Regions from separate parts of the Streptomyces sp. NPDC042336 genome, predicted to be linked through region 1. Evidence: predicted binding sites of a transcription regulator. Region 1 holds the regulator's gene; the other holds the start of a gene.
The links. The regulator HspR, encoded in region 1, represses chaperone genes until heat shock. The targets are predictions, from matches to a motif close to TTGAGNNNNNNNNNCTCAA.
Positions count from the first base shown of each region.

Region 1 (11,720 bases):
TCGTGAACGTGGAGTTCTACACCGGGGTCGGGACCACGCTCGACATGCCCGTCATGCTCGCGCCGGTCCCGAACGTCATCGACTTCTCCGACAAGAAGGTCCTGATCACCGACGACGTCGCCGACACCGGCAAGACGCTCAAGCTGGTGCGGGACTTCTGCCTCGACACGGTCGCCGAGGTCCGCAGCGCGGTGATCTATGAGAAGTCCCACTCCCTCGTCCAGTGCGAGTACGTGTGGAAGCGGACCGACGAGTGGATCAACTTCCCGTGGAGCGTTCAGCCCCCCGTCGTGCGGCGGGACGGACAGGTGCTCGACGCCTGATCTGCGGGGCGGCGAAGACGGGAAGGGCCCCGGCGTGACGCACACGCCGGGGCCCCCTCGTACGCCGACGGCTAGAACGTGCCGAGCTTCACGATCGACAGCAGGGCGATCAGCTGGATCGCACAGGCGCCGAGCGCCTTCGGCCAGGGCAGGTCGTGGGAGCGGCTGACCATCAGGGTCAGCAGGGCGCCGGCCGCGACCCAGGTGGCCCAGCCCAGGATCTGGACGAAGGGCGCGTCGCCGCCGGCGAACATCGCGACGACCAGGCGCGGGGCGTCCGTGAGGGACATGATCAGCATGGAGAGCCCGACCGTGGGCTGCCAGGCGCCGTCGCCGCCGAGCTGGCGGGCCAGGGTGTGGGTGACCACGCCCAGGACGAAGGCGCTCAGCACCAGCGCCACCGCCGTGGTCAGGACGATCGGGATGGCGTTCGAGAGGGTGGCGTTGATCGCCTCCTCGCGGGCGCCGTCGAACCCGAAGACGGCCAGCAGGCCGTAGAGGAAGGTCACGATGAGCGCTGGGGCCCACATCGCGTAGTCCCGCATCTGGAGGAAGGTCGGGTTGGGCGCGAGGATCACGCCCTTCAGGAGGTCCTTCCAGTGCAGGCGGGGGCCGACCGGGCCGGGGGCCGGGGAGGAACCGGCGCGGTAGGTGTCGCCCTGGTTGTAGGGGTCGTCGACCGTGAACGCCTGTGTGTGGCCCGGGTTGTTGGCCGCGTACGGGTCGTACGGGGGCTGCTGGGGGTGCCCGCCGGGGCCCTGCCCGTAGCCGCCGTCGCCGAAGTACTCCGGCTCGCCGTGTCCGCCCTGTGCGGGGTGACCGCCGCCGTGGGCCTGGGGCCACGGGGAGCCGCCGGGCGCGGGGGCGCCGCCCCCGTACGGCTGCTGCGGGTACGGGGGCTGAGGCGCCGCGGGGCCGCCGTACGACGGTCCCTGGGGCGCCTGCTGTCCGTACGGGGGGCGTTGCGGTCGCGCGTTTGGAGCGCCGTTGTCCCGGCCGCGTCCGATCCTGAATCCAGCCACGCCTTCGAACGTACCTGGTCCCGGAGAGTGACGTGCGGGGCCCGGCCGTTCGGGGGGTCCTTTGCGGCCGAGCTGTGACATCCCCTACGGGTGCTCCCCGAGGAGTCCCCGAGGTCCGACCGGCCCACTCGCGGCGTCCGCCCGCCGGTCCCCTACGGGGTCAGGAACTGCGACGTGGAGAAGGTGACCGCGGCCCGTGCCGTCAGCAGGCCCTTCGCGGCGCCCCGGTGGACCTCGATGGAGTCCTTCGTGTCGCCCTGGGAGGTGCGCACCACCAGGTCGGCGAGTCCGTCGCCGTCGAAGTCGCCGGCCGTCAGCACCCGTGTCGTGCCCGTCGTCGTGGGCCGCACCGTGACCGCCGCCCGGGTCGTGGGCCCGGCCTTGCGGCCCGGGAGGACGCGTACGCCGGAGCCGCTGGAGACCAGCTCGCTCAGGCCGTCGCCGTCGAAGTCGGCGGCGTCGAGCACCGAGCCCGGGGCGTCGAGGCTGCCGCGTGTCGCGGTGGGCAGGTCGTAGCGCATCGCGGTGCCGTCCGGGCCGCCCACGGCCGCGTCGAGCGCCTTGCCCCGGCCGAAGGCGCCCAGCGCGATGTCGACGCCGGCGGGCAGGGTGGCCCCGGTGCGGGCCGGTCCGGCGGGGCCGCCCAGGACGAGGGCCGCCTTGCCGGGGCCCGCGGAGGTGCGGACGACCAGGTCGTCGTACCCGTCGCGGTTCACGTCGGTGGCGGGGCCGGTCGGCGCCTCGCCGGGGGACGGGACGGGCGCGCCGGCCTGGTGCGGGACGCCCTTGCGGGTGAAGGGGCCGCGCAGATGGCTGAGGCGGCCGGCCGAGGCGTGGACGACCAGGTCCTCGGCGCCGTCGCCGTCGAAGTCGCCGCACACCGGGCGCTCGGGCCAGTCGTTGCCGTAGCGGGCGCGGTCGGGGATGGTCAGCGGGACCGCGCGGCCGGTCGGTCCCGACGGGGAGCCGAAGAGGAGCTGGAGGGGGACCGGGGGGCGGCCCTGGCCGTCGTAGGGCGGGTCGGTGGTGACCACCAGGTCGGTGAAGCCGTCGCCGTCGAGGTCGCAGCTCGCCTCCGCCTCGAAGACGGCCGGCAACTGGCCGTCCACGGGCGTCGCGTGTTTCTTCGGCGTGAGCAACTGCCGGGCTCGCGGCACCAGTCCGCGGGGCGAGCCGTAGACGATCCCGATGCCCGCGTCGTCCGCGTGGCTCTCCGCCGTGACCAGGTCGTCGAGGACCAGGTCGCGGTGGCCGTCGCCGTTGAAGTCGTCGGGGACCTCGCTGCCCTCGCCGTGCGGGACGGGGAGCGGGGCGGGGGCCTGGGCGGCGCGTACGGGAGTGGGGGCGGCGTCCTCGGCGGCGGGTGCCCGGCCGTGGCCGCAGGCGGTGAGCAGCAGCAGGCAGCCGGCGGCGGCCGTGCCGGTCAGGGTGCTTCTTCGCAGGCGCCGCACCGTTCACCTCGTCCGTATCGACCCGTACCACCATTACCGACAACGACCGGGTAATCATGCACGCGTTCGACATACGGCGACACCCCCGGGTCCGCAGGGAGCCCGGGGGTGTCGGTCGTGTGCGTGAGCGTCGGCTACTTCACCGGTTCCGGCGTCGGCTCGTTCTCCGGCTCCGGCTCGCCGGTGGGGTCGGCCGGGGTCTTGACGGAGTCCAGCAGGAGCTGGGCGACGTCGACGACCTGGATGGACTCCTTGGCCTTGCCGTCGTTCTTCTTGCCGTTGACCGAGTCGGTCAGCATCACCAGGCAGAAGGGGCAGGCCGTGGAGACGATGTCCGGGTTCACGCTCAGCGCCTCGTCGACGCGCTCGTTGTTGATGCGCTTGCCGATCCGCTCCTCCATCCACATCCGCGCGCCGCCGGCGCCGCAGCAGAAGCCGCGCTCCTTGTGGCGGTGCATCTCCTCGTTGCGGACGCCCGGGACGGCGGCGATGATCTCGCGCGGGGGCGTGTAGATCTTGTTGTGGCGGCCCAGGTAGCAGGGGTCGTGGTAGGTGATGATGCCCTCGACCGGGGTGACCGGGACCAGCTTGCCCTCGTCCACCAGGTGCTGGAGCAGCTGGGTGTGGTGGACGACCTCGTAGTCGCCGCCGAGCTGCGGGTACTCGTTGCCGAGGGTGTTGAGGCAGTGGGGGCAGGTCGCGACGATCTTCTTGGCCGACTTCGGCTTCGCCGACTCCGGCACGACCTTGCCGTCCTCGTCCATCTCCTCGCCGAAGGCGGCGTTGAGGGACATGACGTTCTCCATGCCGAGCTCCTGGAACAGGGGCTCGTTGCCCAGGCGGCGGGCGGAGTCACCGGTGCACTTCTCGTCGCCGCCCATGATCGCGAACTTGACTCCCGCGATGTGGAGCAGTTCGGCGAAGGCCTTCGTGGTCTTCTTGGCGCGGTCCTCCAGGGCGCCGGCGCAGCCGACCCAGTAGAGGTACTCGACCTCGGTGAGGTCCTCGATGTCCTTGCCGACGACCGGGACCTCGAAGTCCAGCTCCTTGAGCCACTCCAGGCGCTGCTTCTTCGCCAGGCCCCAGGGGTTGCCCTTCTTCTCCAGGTTCTTGAGCATCGTGCCGGCCTCGGACGGGAAGGCCGACTCGATCATGACCTGGTAGCGGCGCATGTCGACGATGTGGTCGACGTGCTCGATGTCGACGGGGCACTGCTCGACGCAGGCGCCGCAGGTGGTGCAGGACCACAGGACGTCCGGGTCGATGACGCCGTTCTCTTCGAGGGTGCCGATCAGCGGGCGCTCGGCCTCCGCCAGCGCCGCCGCGGGCACGCCCGCCAGCTGCTCCTGGGACGCCTTCTCCTCGCCCTCCATGGTCTTGCCGCCGCCGGCCAGCAGGTAGGGGGCCTTGGCGTGCGCGTGGTCGCGCAGGGACATGATCAGGAGCTTGGGGGAGAGCGGCTTGCCGGTGTTCCACGCGGGGCACTGCGACTGGCAGCGGCCGCACTCGGTGCAGGTGGAGAAGTCCAGCAGGCCCTTCCAGGAGAACTGCTCGACCTGGGAGACGCCGAACACGTCGTCGTCGCCGGGGTCGGTGAAGTCGATCGGCTTGCCGCCCGAGGTCATCGGGAGCAGCGCGCCGAGGGCGGTGCCCCCCTTCGCGTCGCGCTTGAACCAGATGTTGGGGAAGGCCAGGAAGCGGTGCCAGGCCACGCCCATGTCGGTCTTCAGGGCGACCGTGATCATCCAGATGAACGAGGTCGCGATCTTCAGTCCGGCGAAGAAGTAGACGAGGTTCTGCAGCGTTCCGAGGTCCACGTCCTGGAGCGCGGAGACGACCGGGTACGAGATGAAGAACGACGCCTCGTAGCCGTCCACGTGGTGGAGGACGCCCTCCAGCGCGTGCAGCATGAAGATGCAGACGCCGACGATGAGGATGACGGCCTCGACGAAGTACGCCTGGCCGAAGTTGGAGCCCCCGAAGCGGGACTTGCGGCCCGGCCTGCGCGGGTGGCTGAGCTGCCGGATCACGATCAGGACCAGGATGCCGAGCACCGTCATCGTGCCGATGAACTCGACGAAGACGTTGTACGGAGCCCAATCGCCGATGACCGGCAGGATCCAGTCGGCCCGGAAGAGCTGGCCGACGGCGTTGACGATGGTCAGCAGCAGGGAGAAGAAGCCCACCGCGACGAACCAGTGCGCCACACCGACGATGCCCCAGCGGTTCATCCGGGTGTGGCCGAGGAACTCCCTGACCACGGTGACGGTGCGGTCCACGGGGTCGTTGGTCCGCGTTCCGGCCGGTACGGGCTGGCCCAGCCGCATGTAGGTGAAGATCTGCAGGACGGCGCGGCCGAACAGTGCGACGCCGACCACGATCAGGACCAGCGACACGATGATCGCGGCGAGTTGCATTTGGGGGCTCCTCGGGCCTGCGAGGTTACGAGGGGGTGGTGTTACTAAGCGGTAACTTATTCAGTTCGTCTGAGAGTACCCCCATCCTCCGCCGCACTGTAGTCGGACGTGCGGTGATCTGCGTCGCTGAGGCAACCCTGACCCCATCGGCCCCGTACGAACCCGGCGCCCCGTCCGCGGCCCCGCCCGCGCTCCGCCTGTGCCCCGCCCGGTCCGGCGGTGCGGTGCGTCGCAGGGGCAATCGGAGTCCCTGGTGGCGCGTCCTTGCCCGGGGTGATTTTTCCGTTCGTCAGGCCATGGGTGTCGAGAAAATGCAGGTCAGGGCGCCATTGCGCGTAAGGAACGGATAAGAGTTGAGTCCGCCCGACTCACCTCTGTTGACCCATCGCCGGGTGTCGTGCACACTTGAGCCTGTTCCACTCAAGTCAGCTGGAGGTTATTCACCATGGCACGTGCGGTCGGCATCGACCTGGGCACGACTAACTCCGTCGTCAGCGTTCTGGAGGGCGGCGAGCCCACCGTCATCACCAACGCCGAGGGCGCCAGGACCACGCCGTCCGTCGTCGCCTTCGCCAAGAACGGTGAGGTGCTCGTCGGCGAGGTGGCCAAGCGCCAGGCGGTCACGAACGTCGACAGGACCATCCGCTCGGTCAAGCGCCACATGGGCACCGACTGGAAGGTCAACCTGGACGGCAAGGACTTCAACCCGCAGCAGATCAGCGCCTTCGTGCTGCAGAAGCTGAAGCGGGACGCCGAGTCCTACCTGGGCGAGAAGGTGACCGACGCGGTCATCACCGTCCCGGCGTACTTCAACGACGCCGAGCGCCAGGCCACCAAGGAGGCCGGTGAGATCGCGGGCCTCAACGTCCTGCGCATCGTCAACGAGCCGACCGCCGCCGCGCTGGCGTACGGCCTGGACAAGGACGAGCAGGTCATCCTGGTCTTCGACCTCGGTGGCGGTACGTTCGACGTCTCGCTGCTGGAGATCGGCGACGGCGTCGTCGAGGTGAAGGCCACCAACGGTGACAACAACCTCGGCGGTGACGACTGGGACCAGCGCGTCGTCGACTACCTGGTCAAGCAGTTCCAGTCCGGCCACGGCGTGGACCTGGCCAAGGACAAGATGGCCCTCCAGCGCCTGCGCGAGGCGGCCGAGAAGGCCAAGATCGAGCTGTCCTCGTCCACCGAGACCACGATCAACCTCCCCTACATCACGGCCTCCGCCGAGGGCCCGCTGCACCTGGACGAGAAGCTCACCCGCGCCCAGTTCCAGCAGCTGACCTCCGACCTGCTGGAGCGCTGCAAGACGCCGTTCCACAACGTCATCAAGGACGCCGGCATCCAGCTGTCCGAGATCGACCACGTCGTCCTCGTCGGTGGCTCCACCCGTATGCCCGCCGTCGCCGAGCTGGTCAAGGAGCTGACCGGCGGCAAGGACGCCAACAAGGGCGTCAACCCGGACGAGGTCGTCGCCATCGGTGCCGCCCTCCAGGCCGGTGTCCTCAAGGGTGAGGTCAAGGACGTCCTGCTGCTCGACGTCACCCCGCTGTCCCTCGGCATCGAGACCAAGGGCGGCATCATGACCAAGCTGATCGAGCGGAACACGACGATCCCGACCAAGCGCTCGGAGATCTTCACCACCGCCGAGGACAACCAGCCCTCCGTGCAGATCCAGGTCTACCAGGGCGAGCGCGAGATCGCGGCGTACAACAAGAAGCTCGGGATGTTCGAGCTGACCGGTCTGCCGCCGGCGCCCCGCGGCGTCCCGCAGATCGAGGTCGCCTTCGACATCGACGCCAACGGCATCATGCACGTGACCGCGAAGGACCTCGGCACGGGCAAGGAGCAGAAGATGACCGTCACCGGCGGCTCCTCGCTGCCGAAGGACGAGGTCGACCGGATGCGCCAGGAGGCCGAGAAGTACGCGGAGGAGGACCACGCCCGCCGCGAGGCCGCCGAGTCCCGCAACCAGGGCGAGCAGCTCGTCTACCAGACGGAGAAGTTCCTCAAGGACAACGAGGACAAGGTCCCCGGCGAGGTCAAGACCGAGGTCGAGGGTGCCGTCGCCGAGCTGAAGGAGAAGCTCAAGGGCGAGGACACCGCCGAGATCCGCACCGCCACCGAGAAGGTCGCCGCCGTCTCGCAGAAGCTGGGCCAGGCCATGTACGCCGACGCCCAGGCCGCGCAGGCCGCCGGCGGCGAGGCCCCGGGTGCCGGCGCCGGTGCCGACGGCAAGGGCGCCGACGACGACGTCGTGGACGCCGAGATCGTGGACGACGAGCGCAAGGACGGTGCCGCGTGACGGAGGAGACCCCGGGTTTCGACGAGAAGCCCGACGTCCCCTCCGGCGCCACCCCTGACGACGCCGAGCCGCAGGCCGCCTCCGAGGAGGGGGCGGCCCCGGCCGGGGACGCGAGCGAGAACGCGGGCCTGGTGGCCCAGCTGGACCAGGTGCGCACCGCGCTGAACGAGCGCACGGCGGACCTCCAGCGCCTCCAGGCCGAGTACCAGAACTACCGCCGCCGGGTGGAGCGGGACCGCGTCGCGGTCAAGGAGGTCGCCGTCGCGAACCTCCTGTCCGAGCTGCTTCCCGTACTCGACGACGTCGGCCGCGCCCGGGAGCACGGGGAGCTGGTCGGCGGCTTCAAGTCCGTCGCGGAGTCGCTGGAGACCACGGTGGCCAAGCTGGGCCTCCAGCAGTTCGGCAAGGAGGGCGAGCCCTTCGACCCGACGATCCACGAGGCCCTGATGCACTCCTACGCACCGGACGTCACCGAGACGACGTGCGTGGCGATCCTGCAGCCCGGGTACCGGATCGGCGAACGCACCATCCGCCCCGCGCGGGTGGCGGTCGCCGAGCCGCAGCCGGGCGCCCAGACGGTCAAGCCGGCCGAGGCCGGCGCCGAGGGGCAGGACGCCTCCGACGCGGAGGACGACGCCGGGACCAAGGAGAGCGGTGGCCCGGACGAGGGCTGAGCTTGAAGTGACGAGGAAGCCGAGGAAGGAGGGACGTCGAGGATGAGCACGAAGGACTTCATCGAGAAGGACTACTACAAGGTTCTCGGCGTCCCCAAGGACGCCACCGAGGCCGAGATCAAGAAGGCGTACCGGAAGCTCGCCCGCGAGAACCACCCGGACGCCAACAAGGGAAACGTCAAGGCGGAGGAGCGCTTCAAGGAGATCTCCGAGGCCAACGACATCCTCGGTGACCCCAAGAAGCGCAAGGAGTACGACGAGGCCCGCGCGCTGTTCGGCAACGGCGGGTTCCGTCCGGGGCCCGGCGCCGGCGGCGGCACCTTCAACTTCGACCTGGGCGACCTCTTCGGAGGCGGCGCCCAGGGCGGGGGCCAGGGCGCCGGCGGCTTCGGCGGCGGGCTCGGCGACGTCTTCGGGGGCCTGTTCAACCGCACGGGCGGCGGACCCGGCACCGGCACGCGCACGCAGCCGCGGCGCGGGCAGGACATCGAGTCCGAGGTCACCCTGAGCTTCACCGAGGCCATCGAGGGCGCGACCGTGCCGCTCAGGATGTCCTCGCAGGCACCCTGCAAGGCCTGTTCCGGCACCGGCGACAAGAACGGCACGCCGCGCGTGTGCCCGACCTGCGTCGGCACCGGCCAGGTCGCCCGGGGCTCGGGCGGCGGCTTCTCGCTCACCGACCCGTGCCCGGACTGCAAGGGCCGCGGCCTGATCGCCGAGGACCCCTGCGACGTCTGCAAGGGCTCCGGACGCGCCAAGTCCTCGCGGACGATGCAGGTCCGTATCCCCGCCGGGGTGTCGGACGGGCAGCGCATCCGGCTGCGCGGCAAGGGCACGCCGGGCGAGCGGGGCGGTCCGGCGGGCGACCTGTACGTGGTCGTGCACGTCAAGGAACACCCCGTCTTCGGCCGCCGGGGCGACAACCTCACCGTGACCGTCCCGGTCACCTACGCCGAGGCGGCCCTCGGCGGCGAGGTCAGGGTCCCGACCCTGGGCGGTCCGCCCGTCACGCTCAAGCTGCCGGCGGGCACGCCCAACGGCCGCACCATGCGGGCCAGGGGCAAGGGCGCGGTCCGCAAGGACGGCACCCGCGGCGACCTCCTGGTCACCGTGGAGGTGAGTGTTCCGAAGGATCTGACGGGGAAGGCTCGTGACGCGCTGGAGGCGTATCGCGAGGCGACCGCGGACGAGGATCCGCGGGCGGAGTTGTTCCAGGCCGCGAAGGGAGCTTGACGGGAATGGACGGTCGGCGACGCAACCCGTACGAACTGACCGAGGACACCCCGGTCTACGTCATTTCGGTGGCGGCCCAGCTCTCCGGTCTCCACCCGCAGACCCTGCGCCAGTACGACCGCCTCGGCCTGGTCTCCCCTGACCGCACGGCCGGCCGGGGCCGGCGCTACTCGGCCCGCGACATCGAACTGCTCCGACAGGTCCAGCAGTTGTCGCAGGACGAGGGCATCAACCTGGCCGGAATCAAGCGCATCATCGAGCTGGAGAACCAGGTCGCCGAGCTCCAGGCCCGCGCGGCCGAGCTGGCCGCCGCGCTCGACGGCGCGGCCACGGCGATGCGCCAGCGCGAGGCCGCGGTGCACGCGTCGTACCGCCGTGACCTGGTCCCTTACCAAGAGGTACAGCAGACCAGCGCCCTGGTGGTCTGGCGGCCCAAGCGCCACGGCCAGCCCTCGGACTGAGCCGGACCGGCAGGCGGCACAAGGGAAAACGGCATCTACAGCCCCGGAGGACCAACCCGTCCTCCGGGGCTTGTTCACAACGGTGCTGTCTCATTGGTCTAGTACTTCTTGACGATTTGGTGAAGACAGCGTTGGCTTCCTTCACCTGGGTCACCTCGGTACCAACTACACCCGTGTGTCGGAAGGTCTAGCGCAGTGAGCAGCCGTGCCCGTCGTACCGCCATATCCGTGGCCGCGTCCCTGATGACCTTCTCGCTGGCCTCCTGCGGTGTGCTGGGTGCGTCGGAGAGCAGCGACGACGCGAGCCCGACCAAGGGCAACGACCTCCTGGTCGGGTTGCTGCTGCCGGAGAAGGAGAACACGCGCTACGAGCTGTTCGACTACCCCTTCTTCAAGAAGAAGATCGGTGAGCTGACGCGCGACGAGGGCATCGTCAAGTACGCCAACGCCGAGGCCAGCGCCACCAAGCAGGCCGATCAGATGCAGCAGATGATCGAGGACGAGGTCGACGTGATCGTGCTCGACCCGGTCGACGCGCACGCCATCGGGGACTCCGTGCAGAAGGCCAAGGACGCCGGCATCCCCGTCATCGCCTACGACCGGCTGGCCGAGGGCCCGGTCGACGCCTACATCTCCTTCGACAACGAGCTGGTGGGCGAGGTCCAGGGCCGCTCCCTCATCGAGGCGCTCGGCGGCGACCCGGACAGCTCCGACAAGATCGTCATGATGAACGGCTCGTCGACCGACCCGAACGCCAAGCAGTTCAAGGCGGGCGCGCTGTCCGAGCTGAACGGCAAGCTCACGATCGCCCAGTCCTTCGACACCAAGGACTGGAAGCCGGAGAACGCCGAGGCGAACATGACCGAGGCGATCGAGAAGATCGGCAAGAACAAGATCGCGGGTGTCTACTCCGCCAACGACGGCATGGCGGGCGGCATCATCAAGGCCCTGGAGGACGCGGGCGTCACCGACCTGCCCCCGATCACCGGCCAGGACGCGGAGCTCGCGGCGGTCCAGCGGATCGTCACCGGCGAGCAGTACATGAGCGTGTACAAGTCCTACCCGCAGCAGGCCGAGAACGCCGCGGAGATGGCCGTGGCGCGGGTCCAGGGCCGGGACATCCAGTTCGACGCGCTCGCCCGCGACAAGGTCGACAGCCCCACCCACAAGGGCGTGCCGGCCCAGCTCGTCCCCGTCGTCGCGCTCACCAAGGCGAACATCGAGGAGACGGTCATCGCGGACGGCTTCTACAAGGTCAGCGACATCTGCACCGCCAAGTACGCGGACGCGTGCGCGGAGCTGGGCCTGAAGTAGCCCGCGTGCCTTCCGGGTTCCACCGTCGGGGCATTCCGGTCGCAACCGCCGCTTTTCGTTTCCCGTGCGGGGCGGAGCCGTGTTGCGGAGCCGGTCCTGGCCGCGCATAGTTGCGCTGCGGAAGAGCCGGAACCGGGGGTGGGATGGGCGATGGCCGGGCACGGGGCTCAGGAGCACCCGCACGGGGCCGAGCGGCTGTGCGCGGCCGGGGACCGCGTGTACTCCCGGGCCGTACGGCGCGGGAGGGTGCCGCGCCAGGACGCCGAGCCGGTCCCCTGCCTCCTTGAGCTGGCCCTGCTGCACCCCGACCCCGACGACATGGACTGGCTGGTGCCGACCTCCCCGCAGGAGGTCATGACCCGGCTGCTGCGCGGGGTCCACGACGAGGTCAGCGCCAGTCAGCGGCGGGTGGGCTCGGCCGTGGAGGCCTTCGAGTGGTACGCGGACCTCGGCAGGCTGCTCCAGACCCCGGCCGGCACGGAGAGCACGGCGATCCGGGTCCTCGACGGCCTGTCCCGCATCC
Region 1 covers NZ_JBVJEA010000010.1:297,489-309,208, forward strand. The annotation lists gene ACZ6IM_RS23140 (phosphoribosyltransferase) at 1-323, shown strand, start outside; gene ACZ6IM_RS23145 (Yip1 family protein) at 395-1,426, opposite strand; gene ACZ6IM_RS23150 (FG-GAP repeat domain-containing protein) at 1,498-2,796, opposite strand; gene ACZ6IM_RS23155 ((Fe-S)-binding protein) at 2,931-5,213, opposite strand; gene dnaK (molecular chaperone DnaK) at 5,659-7,515, shown strand; gene grpE (nucleotide exchange factor GrpE) at 7,512-8,189, shown strand; gene dnaJ (molecular chaperone DnaJ) at 8,232-9,422, shown strand; gene ACZ6IM_RS23175 (heat shock protein transcriptional repressor HspR) at 9,428-9,883, shown strand; gene ACZ6IM_RS23180 (sugar ABC transporter substrate-binding protein) at 10,079-11,197, shown strand; gene ACZ6IM_RS23185 (helix-turn-helix transcriptional regulator) at 11,348-11,720, shown strand, end outside.

Region 2 (11,720 bases), on a different contig from region 1:
TGGCGTTCTCCATCAGTTCGGCCAGCAGATGGGAGAGGTCGTCGGCGGCGAACCCGGCCACGTGCGCGTGCGGCGGCAGCGCGGCGATGCGCACCCGCTCGTACCGCTCGATCTCGCTGACCGCGGCCCGGACCACGTCGACCAGCGGCACCGGTGAGGCGCTGTGCTGGACGTGGTCGGTGCCGGCGAGGACGAGGAGGTTCTCGCTGTGCCGGCGCATGACCGTGGCGAAGTGGTCGAGCTTGAACAGGGTGGCGAGCCGGTCCGGGTCCTGCTCGCGCTCCTCCAGGCTCTCGATGACTGCGAGTTGCCGCTCGACCAGGCCGAGGGTGCGCAGCGCCAGGTTGACGAAGGTGGAGCCGATGCTCTTGCGCACCACCTCCAGCTGCGCGGCGGACTCGGCGAGTTCGGCGCGCAGTTCCTCGCGGGCGTCGGCCATCTTCTGCCGCTGGCCGACCAGGTGCTTGCGGTCGGACTCCAGCGTGGCGACCCGCCCGGCGAGGGTCGCGGCGTGCGTGTGCAGGGCGTTGACGGAGCGGACGACCTGCGCGAACTCGTCGTTGCGCCCGGTGAAGGCGACCGGCTCCTCCGCCGTCGGGTCCTCCGCCCCGGCCAGCCGGGCCGAGCCGCGGCGCAGCACCGACAGCGGGCGGGTGAGGGTGCGGGCCAGGGCGGTGGCGATGCCGACGGCGAGCAGGATCAGGGCGCCGAGGACGGCGATCCGGATCTCCAGCGCGGTGACGTCGTCGTCGCGCAGCTGCTCCAGGGCCTGGACACGCTTCTCGTACAGGGCGGACTCGGCACCGCGCATCGCGTCGACGCGGGCGGAGAGCGCGGCGTCCAGCCGCTTGGTGCTGGTGCGCAGGTCGCCGTCGGAGAGGGTCGGCTCGTCGGTGAGGCCGGCGAGGTACTTCTCGGCCGAGTTGACCTCGGGCCCGGCGACGGTGGCGTCGAAGCTGCTCCGCGCCTCCTTGGGGGCGCCCTCGCGGAAGTCGGCGAGGGCCGCGTCGGAGCGCACCCGGGCCTGCTGGGCGGCGGCGGCGAGGGCGTCGCGCTGCTCCGCGTCGGCGTCCGAGGTGGTGGACGTCTCGGTCGGCAGGCCGGTGACCGGGTCGATGACGGTCTCGGTGCTGCTCGGCACGTTCAGGGCGGCGAGCAGCAGACCGCGGGTGGCGGCGGCCTGCTGGACGGCGGTGTCCAGCTCCGCGAGGGCGTACGCGCCGGAGCCCGCGCGGGGCGGCATCTCCTCGCCCAGCTTCTCGGCCAGGGCGTGGAGTTCGGTGATGGCCTGCGAGTACGCCTCGTGCGCTTCCAGCGCGGCGCTCTTGCCGGTGAGGGCGGCGCGGCGCAGCGCCGCGACGGCGTCGAGGTCCTCGCGCAGGGAGGCGGGCGTGTCGGGATCGGCGCGCAGCTCCTCCACCTGCCGGTCGACGCGGGCGCTGCGCTGCTCGGAGGGCGCCTTGGACTTCGGGCGTCCGGCCGCGATGTACGGGGTGACCTCGTCGCGCTCGTCGGCGAGGGAGTGGGCGAGGGTCAGCGCGCCCTGGGTCTGCTCGGCGAGCGTCACCAGTTCCTGGGAGTCGTGCAGTTGCCCGGAGGCGGCCACGACCGACGGGGCGCCGGCCCCGGCGACGGCGGCTGCCACGACCGCCACCGCGACGATGAGGCGGTTGCGTACATGGGTGGGACGGCCCTTGCCGACGGGGGCCTCCGGCGGCTGCGGAGGGGTGGAGGTGCCGGGGGTGCGCTCCGCGCTCCCCGCGGGGGCCGTCTGCTTGCCTGTGCGACGAGGCCGCGTCTTCTGCACCGGTGCTCGCATTCCTGACTCGTGTACCCGTGGGCCCGGGTGGCGCTCCGTCAACTGGCCGGCCGGGGGCGCGTGCACCCTCCGCCGGGCGCTGGGCTGTTCCCCGGCCGCCGACAGCACGTCGGGCGGGGACACCGCGTGAGCGGGGCAGTCCCCCCACTGGTCCCCGACCCTCCCAGTGCCGGTGGGCGGTGAGCGCGCATCATCCGACCCGCCACCCGAAGGAGTGAACCCCGGAGGGGAGTTGAGGAGCAAGTTCCCCTGGCTCGTGCCGCACGGTTGCCCGGCGAGCCGGTTGGACGTCTGCGACGGGCGGTGGCACTATGTGCCGCCACGCGCCGCCGGAGGACGGAATTCCACCCCAAATCCGGCGTCTGACCTGCGCGACTGCCCCGGTTCCGGGAGAACCGGAGGAAGGTGCCAGCCTTTTGCGAACGCTGTGAAGGCCTCGTGCAGACTGGCTGGATGCGTACGGAACTCGTCTCGGAACCAGGCCTCGCCGACCGGCCCAACGAGGACTTCGCGAGCGTCGGACTACCGGCCTCGGGACAGGGGGGCTCACTCGTCCTCCTGGACGGCGTGACACCGCCACGGACGGCGACGGGCTGTCTGCATTCCGTGCCCTGGTTCACGGCGCGCCTCGGTGGGGCGCTGACCGAACTGACCGTTTCACTCCCGGATCTTCCCCTCGCCGAGGCCCTGTCCCGCGCAATCGCTCGTACCGCGGCGGCACACGCGGAAACCTGTGACCTTTCTCACCCGCGCACGCCGCAGGCAACCGTGGTTCTCGCCCGCTGGTCCCCGGCCGCGTTCGAGTACCTGGTCCTGTCCGACTCGGCCCTGCTGCTGGAGGCCCCCGACGGTGCCCTGACCCCCGTCCTGGACGACCGGCTGTCCCGGCTGCCCCGCTCGGCCCTCGTGAGCGACGCGGTGATCGACGCCGAGCTGCGCAACAAGGAGGGCGGCTTCTTCACAGCCGCCGCCGACCCCGGGGTGGCGGCGCGTGCCGTCACGGGGGTGCTGCCGCGCGCCGGGGTGCGGACGCTGGCGGCGCTGACCGACGGGGCCGCGCGGTGGGTGGAGAAGTTCCGGGAGGGCGACTGGGCGGACTGCCTGGCGCTGGTGCGCAAGCAGGGCGCGCGGGCACTGGTGGACCGGGTGCGGGAGCTGGAGAGCGCGGACGCGGCCGGTGACCGGGCGTTCCTCGGCCGCAGCAAGACGCACGACGACGCGACGGTGGTCTACGCCGAGTTGTGAGCCGGACGGGCGGGGCCGGTCCTACTTCTCCATCCCGCGGTTGAGTTCGTGCAGCAGCCGGGCCAGTTCCGTCACCTCGCGCGGGTCCCAGTCGGCGAGCCGGCGGGCGTACCGGGCACGGCGGGCCTCCCGGACCCGGCCGACGCGCTCCTGGCCCTCCGGGGTCAGGGTGACCAGCCAGGCCCGGCCGTCCGCGGGGTCCGGCTCGCGGGCGACGAGTCCCAGTTCCTCCAGGGCGCGCAGCTGGCGTGACATCGTCGCCTTGCCGACGCCGATGTAGGCGGCGAGGTCGGTGGCGCGCTGGCCGCCGCACTCGCCGAGCCGGACGAGAAGGCCGTACGCGGACGACTCCAGGTCGGGGTGGACCTCCCGGGCCATCTCCCCCTGGTTGGCCCGGGCCCGTCGCAGCAGGAAGGTCAACTCCCGTTCCAGGGCGAGGAACTCGGGTTGGTTCACGCCACCGCCGGACAGGCGGGATTCGCCTGCCCGACCGCCGCCGTTCCCGTCTTCGTGCACGTCAGCCCCTGCCTCGCTTTTTCCGGTTTTCACGGTCCTGAAAGTTTCCGCCACGGGCTGCCATCGCCGCAGCTCGCCAAGTATTTCGCAGGCGTAGACCAACGGCGGCTCCCAGTCCTCTTCCACCCGCCGTTTCTACGTGCGTAGAGTCTTCACCGGACCTTCCGATGGCATGCGCACGCCATACAGGGGTCCTCCCCACCAGCGCATCCCCCACCGAGCACCACCGAGCCAGCGGAGGCACGTCATGCTCGTGCACAGATCCGGATCGGCCCGCGGGCGGCGGTTCGCCGTCACCGGGATCCTGCTCGCCGCGTTCTCCCTCGTGTTCACCCTTCCCGCGGACGCCGCCTCGTCCGCGGACGTCCCGCCGCGCGGCTCCGCCCACATGGGCATGGGCGTCGCGGCCCACGACGGCGAACACGGCACCCCCGTCCCCGGCCGCGCGGCTCAGACGGAGGGCGTCGACGTCTCCAGCCACCAGGGCAACGTCGCCTGGTCGACCCTGTGGAACAGCGGCGTCAGGTGGGCCTACGCCAAGGCCACCGAGGGGACGTACTACACCAACCCCTACTTCGCCCAGCAGTACAACGGCTCCTACAACGTCGGCATGGTCCGGGGCGCGTACCACTTCGCCACCCCGGACACGACGAGCGGCGCCGCCCAGGCCAACTACTTCGTCGACCACGGCGGCGGCTGGTCCAGGGACGGCAAGACGCTGCCGGGCGCGCTCGACATCGAGTGGAACCCGTACGGCGCCGCCTGCTACGGCAAGTCGCAGAGCGCGATGGTCTCCTGGATCAGCGACTTCCTGAACACGTACAAGGCCCGCACCGGCCGGGACGCCGTGATCTACACCGCCACCAGCTGGTGGACCCAGTGCACCGGCAACTACGGCGGCTTCGCCGCGTACAACCCGCTGTGGATCGCCCGGTACGCCTCGACGGTGGGCACGCTCCCGGCCGGCTGGGGCTACTACACGATGTGGCAGTACACGTCGTCCGGTCCGACGGTCGGCGACCACAACAAGTTCAACGGCGCGCTGGACCGCGTGGTCGCGCTGGCCAACGGCTGACGGCCCCTCCCCCGCGTACGGAGCGGAGGCCCGGACCCCCTCACGGGACCCGGGCCTCCGCCTCTTGCGGTACGCGTCGCTCACGCCGCGACCGGAACCTCGCGCTGCGCACCGTTGGTCGCCGGTGCGAGCGCCAGTTCCAGGACCTGACGGACGTCGGTGACGGCGTGGACGTCGAGCTTGTCCAGCACCTGGGCCGGGACGTCGTCCAGGTCGGGCTCGTTGCGCTTGGGGATGATCACCGTGGTGATCCCCGCCCGGTGCGCGGCGAGCAGCTTCTGCTTGACCCCGCCGATCGGCAGCACCCGCCCGGTCAGCGAGACCTCGCCGGTCATCGCCACGTCGGTACGGACCAGCCGGCCCGAGAGCAGCGAGGCGAGGGCCGTGGTCATGGTGACGCCGGCGCTCGGGCCGTCCTTGGGGACCGCGCCCGCCGGGAAGTGGATGTGCGCTCCCCGGTCCTTCAGGTCACCCACCGGCAGCTCCAGCTCCGCGCCGTGGCTGCGCAGGAAGCTCAGCGCGATCTGCGCCGACTCCTTCATCACGTCGCCCAGCTGGCCGGTCAGGGTCAGCCCCGCCGCGCCCGTCTCCGGGTCGGCCAGCGACGCCTCGACGTACAGGACGTCGCCGCCCGCTCCGGTGACCGCGAGGCCGGTGGCCACGCCGGGCACCGCGGTGCGCCGCTCGGCCGGGTCCTGGGCGGACTCGGGCACGTGGTGCGGCCGTCCGATCAGGTCGCGCAGGTCGGCGTCGGTGACGGTGAACGGCAGCTCCCGCTCGCCCAGTTCGTGCTGGGCCGCCACCTTGCGCAGCAGCCGTGCGATGGACCGCTCCAGGGTGCGCACGCCCGCCTCGCGGGTGTACTCGCCGGCCAGCTTGCGCAGCGCGCCCTCGTCGACGGTGACCTCGTCCGCGTCCAGTCCGGCCCGCTCCAGCTGGCGCGGGAGCAGGTGGTCACGGGCGATGACGACCTTCTCGTCCTCGGTGTAGCCGTCGAGCCGGACCAGCTCCATGCGGTCCAGCAGGGCCTCGGGGATGGCCTCCAGGACGTTGGCGGTGGCGAGGAAGACCACGTCGGACAGGTCCAGCTCGACCTCCAGGTAGTGGTCCCGGAAGGTGTGGTTCTGGGCCGGGTCCAGGACTTCGAGGAGGGCGGCGGCCGGGTCGCCCCGGAAGTCGGAGCCCACCTTGTCGATCTCGTCGAGCAGGACGACCGGGTTCATCGACCCCGCCTCCTTGATCGCCCGCACGATCCGGCCGGGCAGCGCGCCGACGTACGTACGCCGGTGGCCGCGGATCTCGGCCTCGTCGCGCACGCCGCCGAGGGCGACGCGGACGAACTTGCGGCCCATCGCGTGGGCGACGGACTCGCCGAGGCTGGTCTTGCCGACGCCGGGCGGACCCACCAGGGCCAGTACGGCACCGCCGCGCCGGCCGCCGACCACGCCGAGACCACGGTCGCCGCGCCGTTTGCGCACGGCCAGGTACTCGGTGATGCGCTCCTTCACGTCCTCCAGGCCCGCGTGCTCGGCGTCGAGCACGGCCTGGGCGCCCCGGATGTCGTAGGCGTCCTCGGTGCGCTCGTTCCACGGCATCTCCAGGACCGTGTCGAGCCAGGTGCGGATCCAGGAACCCTCGGGCGACTGGTCGGAGGACCGCTCCAGCTTGTCGACCTCCTTGAGCGCGGCCTCGCGGACCTTCTCGGGCAGGTCGGCGGCCTCCACCCGGGCGCGGTAGTCGTCGGACTCCTCGCCCTCCTGCTCGCCGTTGATCTCGCGCAGCTCCTTGCGGACCGCTTCGAGCTGGCGCCGCAGCAGGAACTCGCGCTGCTGCTTGTCGACGCCCTCCTGGACGTCCTTGGCGATGGTCTCGGCGACGTCCTGCTCGGCGAGGTGGTCGCGCAGCTGCTGCGTGGCGAGCTTCAGACGGGCGACCGGGTCGGTGGTCTCCAGCAGCTCGACCTTCTGCTCGGTGGAGAGGAAGGGCGAGTATCCGGAGTTGTCGGCGAGCGCGGACACGTCGTCGATGGCCTGCACCCGGTCGACCACCTGCCAGGCGCCGCGCTTGCGCAGCCACGCGGTGGCGAGGGCCTTGTACTCCTTCACCAGCTCGGCCACCTGGCCGGGCAGCGGATCGGGCACGGTCTCGTCGACCCGGGTGCCCTCGACCCAGAGCGCGGCGCCGGGACCGGTGGTGCCGGCGCCGATGCGCACCCGGCCCCGGCCGCGGATCAGGGCGCCGGGGTCGCCGTCGGCCAGGCGGCCGACCTGCTCGACCGTGCCGAGCACGCCGGTGGCGGCGTGGGTGCCGTCGATACGTGGGACGAGGAGGACGCGGGGCTTGCCGGGCTCGGACCTGGCGGCGGCCTGGGCGGCCTCCACCGCGGCCCGTACCTCGGCGTCGCTCAGGTCCAGGGGGACGACCATGCCGGGCAGGACCACTTCGTCGTCGAGCGGCAGCACGGGCAGGGTGAGCGGTGTGAAGGCGGCGGACTCAGCAGCCATGATCTCCCCTTCGGCAGTCAAGTTGAGTTACATCGACTCAATGAAAGGGAGTCCCCGATTGTTCCCCAAGGCTTGTTCGCTGTGAGCGATCAAGCCCCACGGGGCATTTCCCGCCTCTGGGACAGCACCGCCGCACCGGTCGGCATTCCTCCGCCGGGACGGGTGCCAGGATGGGCCGATGCCCCTCACTACCCACGACTCCCCCGAGGCCTTCGAGACCCCCGAGGTGCTGGACCGTCGCGAGGGCCCGTACGGCGAAGTGGTCCTGCGCCGGCACGGGACGTTGCTCCAGATCATCGCGAACGGCTGCTTCCTGATGGACACCTCGGACGGGCGCTCGGAGCGGCGCCTGGTCGACGCGGCGGCCGACGCGCTGGCCGCCTCCGGCGGGCGGACCGCGCCGCACCTGCTGATCGGCGGACTCGGCGTCGGCTTCTCCCTCGCACACGCGGCCGCCGACCCCCGCTGGGGCCGGATCGCGGTCGTCGAGCGCGAGGGCGCCATCATCGACTGGCACCGCGCCGGACCGCTGGCCGCGCTCTCCGCCGGGGCGCTGGCCGACCCCCGCGCACGGATCGTCGAGGCGGACCTGGTCGAGTACGTCAATGAGACATCCGACACGTACGACGCCCTGTGCCTGGACATCGACAACGGCCCCGGCTGGACCGTCACGGAGGGCAACGACGGGCTGTACACGCCGTCCGGACTGGCGGGCTGCGCACGGCTGTTGAGGCCCGGCGGGGTGCTCGCCGTATGGTCCGCGCAGCCCTCTCCGGAATTCGAAGAAACCTTGCGTAATGCCGGTTTCCAACAGGTGCGTACCGAAGAGATCCCCGTTGCCCGGGGCGTTCCGGACGTCGTGCACATCGGCGTCGGGCCTGGATAGCAAAGGCGTGGTGACTCCCCGTACGCTGCTGCCCTGACGCGGATCATTCAAGCGTCAAGCGCAGTCATGGGATCACCCCACGGATTCCGGAAAGCACACCTCAGGGGCGGGCGATGGAGCAGACACAGACCTCCCACAACGGCACGGCCACCCAGGGCGCACAGCGTCGGGTGCTGGTGGTCGAGGACGATCAGACGATCGTGGACGCCATCGCGACCCGGCTGCGCGCCGAGGGGTTCCTGGTGCAAACGGCGGGCGACGGACCGTCCGCCGTCGACACGGCCGAGGCATGGCAGCCCGACCTGCTGATCCTCGACATCATGCTGCCCGGCTTCGACGGCCTGGAGGTCTGCCGGCGCGTGCAGGCCCAGCGGCCGGTGCCGGTGCTGATGCTCACCGCGCGCGACGACGAGACGGACATGCTGGTCGGCCTCGGCGTGGGCGCCGACGACTACATGACCAAGCCGTTCTCGATGCGCGAGCTGGCCGCCCGCGTGCACGTGCTGCTGCGGCGGGTCGAGCGGGCCGTGGTGGCCGCCTCGACGCCGCGCAGCGGCATCCTGCGCCTGGGCGAGCTGGAGATCGACCACGCGCAGCGCCGGGTGCGGGTGCGCAGCGAGGACGTCCACCTCACGCCCACCGAGTTCGACCTGCTGGTCTGCCTGGCGAACACCCCGCGCGCGGTGCTCTCCCGCGAGCAGCTGCTCGCCGAGGTGTGGGACTGGGCGGACGCCTCCGGCACCCGCACCGTGGACAGCCACATCAAGGCGCTCCGCCGGAAGATCGGCGCCGAGCGCATCCGCACCGTCCACGGCGTGGGCTACGCCCTGGAGACGCCGACGCCATGAGCCGAGGACGGGAAGCCGCACGGAGGAGCCCCGGCCCTCGAATCTCCGGGGAGCCCTGGGGCGGCGTACGCCCGTTCTCGATCAAGACCAAGCTGGGCGCGCTCGTCGTCACATCGGTACTGATCACCACCGGCCTGTCGGTGATCGCGGTGCACACCAAGACGGAGCTGCGCTTCATCACGGTGTTCTCGATGATCGCCACGCTGCTGATCACGCAGTTCGTGGCGCACTCGCTGACCGCGCCGCTGGACGAGATGAACGCGGTGGCCCGGTCCATCTCGCACGGCGACTACACCCGCCGGGTGCGCGAGAACCGCCGCGACGAGCTGGGCGACCTGGCCGTCACCATCAATCGCATGGCCGACGACCTGGAGGCCCAGGACCTCCAGCGCAAGGAGCTGGTGGCGAACGTCTCGCACGAGCTGCGCACCCCGATCGCGGGCCTGCGCGCGGTGCTGGAGAACATCGTCGACGGCGTCACCGAGGCCGACCCGGAGACGATGCGTACGGCGCTCGGCCAGACCGAGCGGCTCGGCCGGCTGGTGGAGACGCTGCTGGACCTCTCCCGCCTGGACAACGGCGTCATACCGCTGCGCAAGCGGCGCTTCGAGGTGTGGCCCTACCTGTCGGGCGTGCTGAAGGAGGCCAACATGGTCGCCTCCGCGCGCGCGGGCATCGCCTCCGGTTCCGGCAGCCACACCCGCACCGACGTGCACCTGGCGCTGGACGTCTTCCCGCCGGAGCTGACCGCCCACGCCGACCCCGAGCGCATCCACCAGGTCGTCGCCAACCTCATCGACAACGCCGTCAAGCACAGCCCGCCGCACGGCCGGGTGACGGTCAGGGCGCGGCGCGGGGAGCTGCCCGAGTCCCTGGAACTGGAGGTTCTCGACGAGGGACCCGGCATTCCGCGCTCGGAGTGGCGCCGGGTGTTCGAGCGGTTCAACCGGGGTTCGGTGTCGCGGCCGCACGGTCCGGGCAGCGACGGCGGCACCGGTCTGGGCCTCGCGATCGCGCGCTGGGCGGTGGATCTGCACGGCGGCCGGATCGGGGTGGCCGAATCCGAGCGGGGCTGCCGGATTCTCATCACTCTTCCGGGCCTGCCGTCGACGTCCGGTTGACGTAGGGTTCGAAGCGGAACATCAAGATCCACTGTGTCCGCGCTGGCGGACACGTGTGATCAGGCACGGACCCGCGTTCTCCAGGCGCCGGGTCCCGCTCTCCCGATCCCTCACGCAACAGAACCTCGCTTGTTTCCCGCCATTTCCAGCGCCGAAACGCGGTCCGCGATGTGACTTACGCGACGATGGACCGGCCCAGTCTGACCTTCGGGGGCCGGTAGGCGTAGCCTTGATTCCCGCTGTCCACCATCTTGTGAAGCGGAAGAGGGCGGTTCTCGCCGTGTCGCCACAGTCCCCCAGTAACTCGAGCATCTCGACCGACACCGACCAAGCGAACAACGCGGGAAAGAACCCCGCGGCCGCGTTCGGTGCCAATGAGTGGCTCGTCGACGAGATCTATCAGCAGTACCTCCAGGACCCGAACTCCGTGGACCGAGCCTGGTGGGACTTCTTCGCCGACTACAAGCCCGGAGCGGCGGCGCAGCCGGCGTCCGCCGCGGTGACCACGGACACCGGCAGCACGCCACCGGCCGCCCCCGCCCCGCAGGCGCAGGCTCCCGCCCCGGCCCAGCCGAAGGCGGCGGCGCCCGCTCCCGCGCAGCCCGCCGCGCCCGCCCCCGCCGCTCCGGCCGCGAAGCCCGCCGCCGCGCCCGCGCCGGCCAAGCCCGCCGCCAAGCCGCAGGCGAAGGCCGCCGCGCCCGCCAAGGACGCCGGCGCCGCCCCGGAGGGGCCCGAGCTGGTGACCCTGCGCGGCCCGGCCGCCGCGGTCGCGAAGAACATGAACGCCTCGCTGGAGCTGCCCACGGCCACGTCCGTGCGCGCGGTCCCGGTGAAGCTGCTGTTCGACAACCGCATCGTCATCAACAACCACCTCAAGCGCGCCCGGGGCGGGAAGATCTCCTTCACGCACCTGATCGGCTACGCGATGGTGCAGGCCATCAAGGCCATGCCGTCGATGAACCACTCCTTCGGTGAGAAGGACGGCAAGCCGACCCTGGTCAAGCCGGCCCACATCAACCTGGGCCTCGCCATCGACCTGGTCAAGCCCAACGGCGACCGCCAGCTGGTCGTCGCGGCGATCAAGAAGGCCGAGACGCTGAACTTCTTCGAGTTCTGGCAGGCCTACGAGGACATCGTCCGTCGCGCCCGCGACAACAAGCTGACGATGGACGACTTCACCGGCGTCACCGTCTCCCTGACCAACCCCGGCGGCCTCGGCACCGTGCACTCCGTGCCGCGTCTGATGCCCGGCCAGTCGGTCATCCTGGGCGTCGGCTCGATGGACTACCCGGCGGAGTTCCAGGGCACCAGCCAGGACACCCTGAACAAGCTCGGCATCTCGAAGGTCATGACGCTCACGTCGACCTACGACCACCGGGTCATCCAGGGCGCCGCCTCCGGCGAGTTCCTGCGCCAGGTCGCCAACCTGCTGCTCGGCGAGAACGGCTTCTACGACGAGATCTTCAAGGCGCTGCGCATCCCCTACGAGCCGGTCCGCTGGCTCAAGGACATCGACGCCTCGCACGACGACGACGTCACCAAGGCCGCCCGCGTCTTCGAGCTGATCCACTCCTACCGGGTCCGCGGCCACGTCATGGCCGACACCGACCCGCTGGAGTACCAGCAGCGCAAGCACCCCGACCTGGACATCACCGAGCACGGGCTCACCCTGTGGGACCTGGAGCGCGAGTTCGCGGTCGGCGGCT
Region 2 covers NZ_JBVJEA010000009.1:183,080-194,799, reverse strand. The annotation lists gene ACZ6IM_RS21100 (sensor histidine kinase) at 1-1,819, opposite strand, end outside; gene ACZ6IM_RS21095 (protein phosphatase 2C domain-containing protein) at 2,273-3,064, shown strand; gene ACZ6IM_RS21090 (MarR family winged helix-turn-helix transcriptional regulator) at 3,086-3,580, opposite strand; gene ACZ6IM_RS21085 (lysozyme) at 3,828-4,655, shown strand; gene lon (endopeptidase La) at 4,736-7,159, opposite strand; gene ACZ6IM_RS21075 (spermidine synthase family protein) at 7,338-8,045, shown strand; gene ACZ6IM_RS21070 (response regulator transcription factor) at 8,159-8,893, shown strand; gene ACZ6IM_RS21065 (sensor histidine kinase) at 8,890-10,014, shown strand; gene ACZ6IM_RS21060 (multifunctional oxoglutarate decarboxylase/oxoglutarate dehydrogenase thiamine pyrophosphate-binding subunit/dihydrolipoyllysine-residue succinyltransferase subunit) at 10,295-11,720, shown strand, end outside.
Region 2: lon (endopeptidase La) is a predicted target of HspR. The motif match lies at 7,182-7,200, and genes of this name have one in related genera.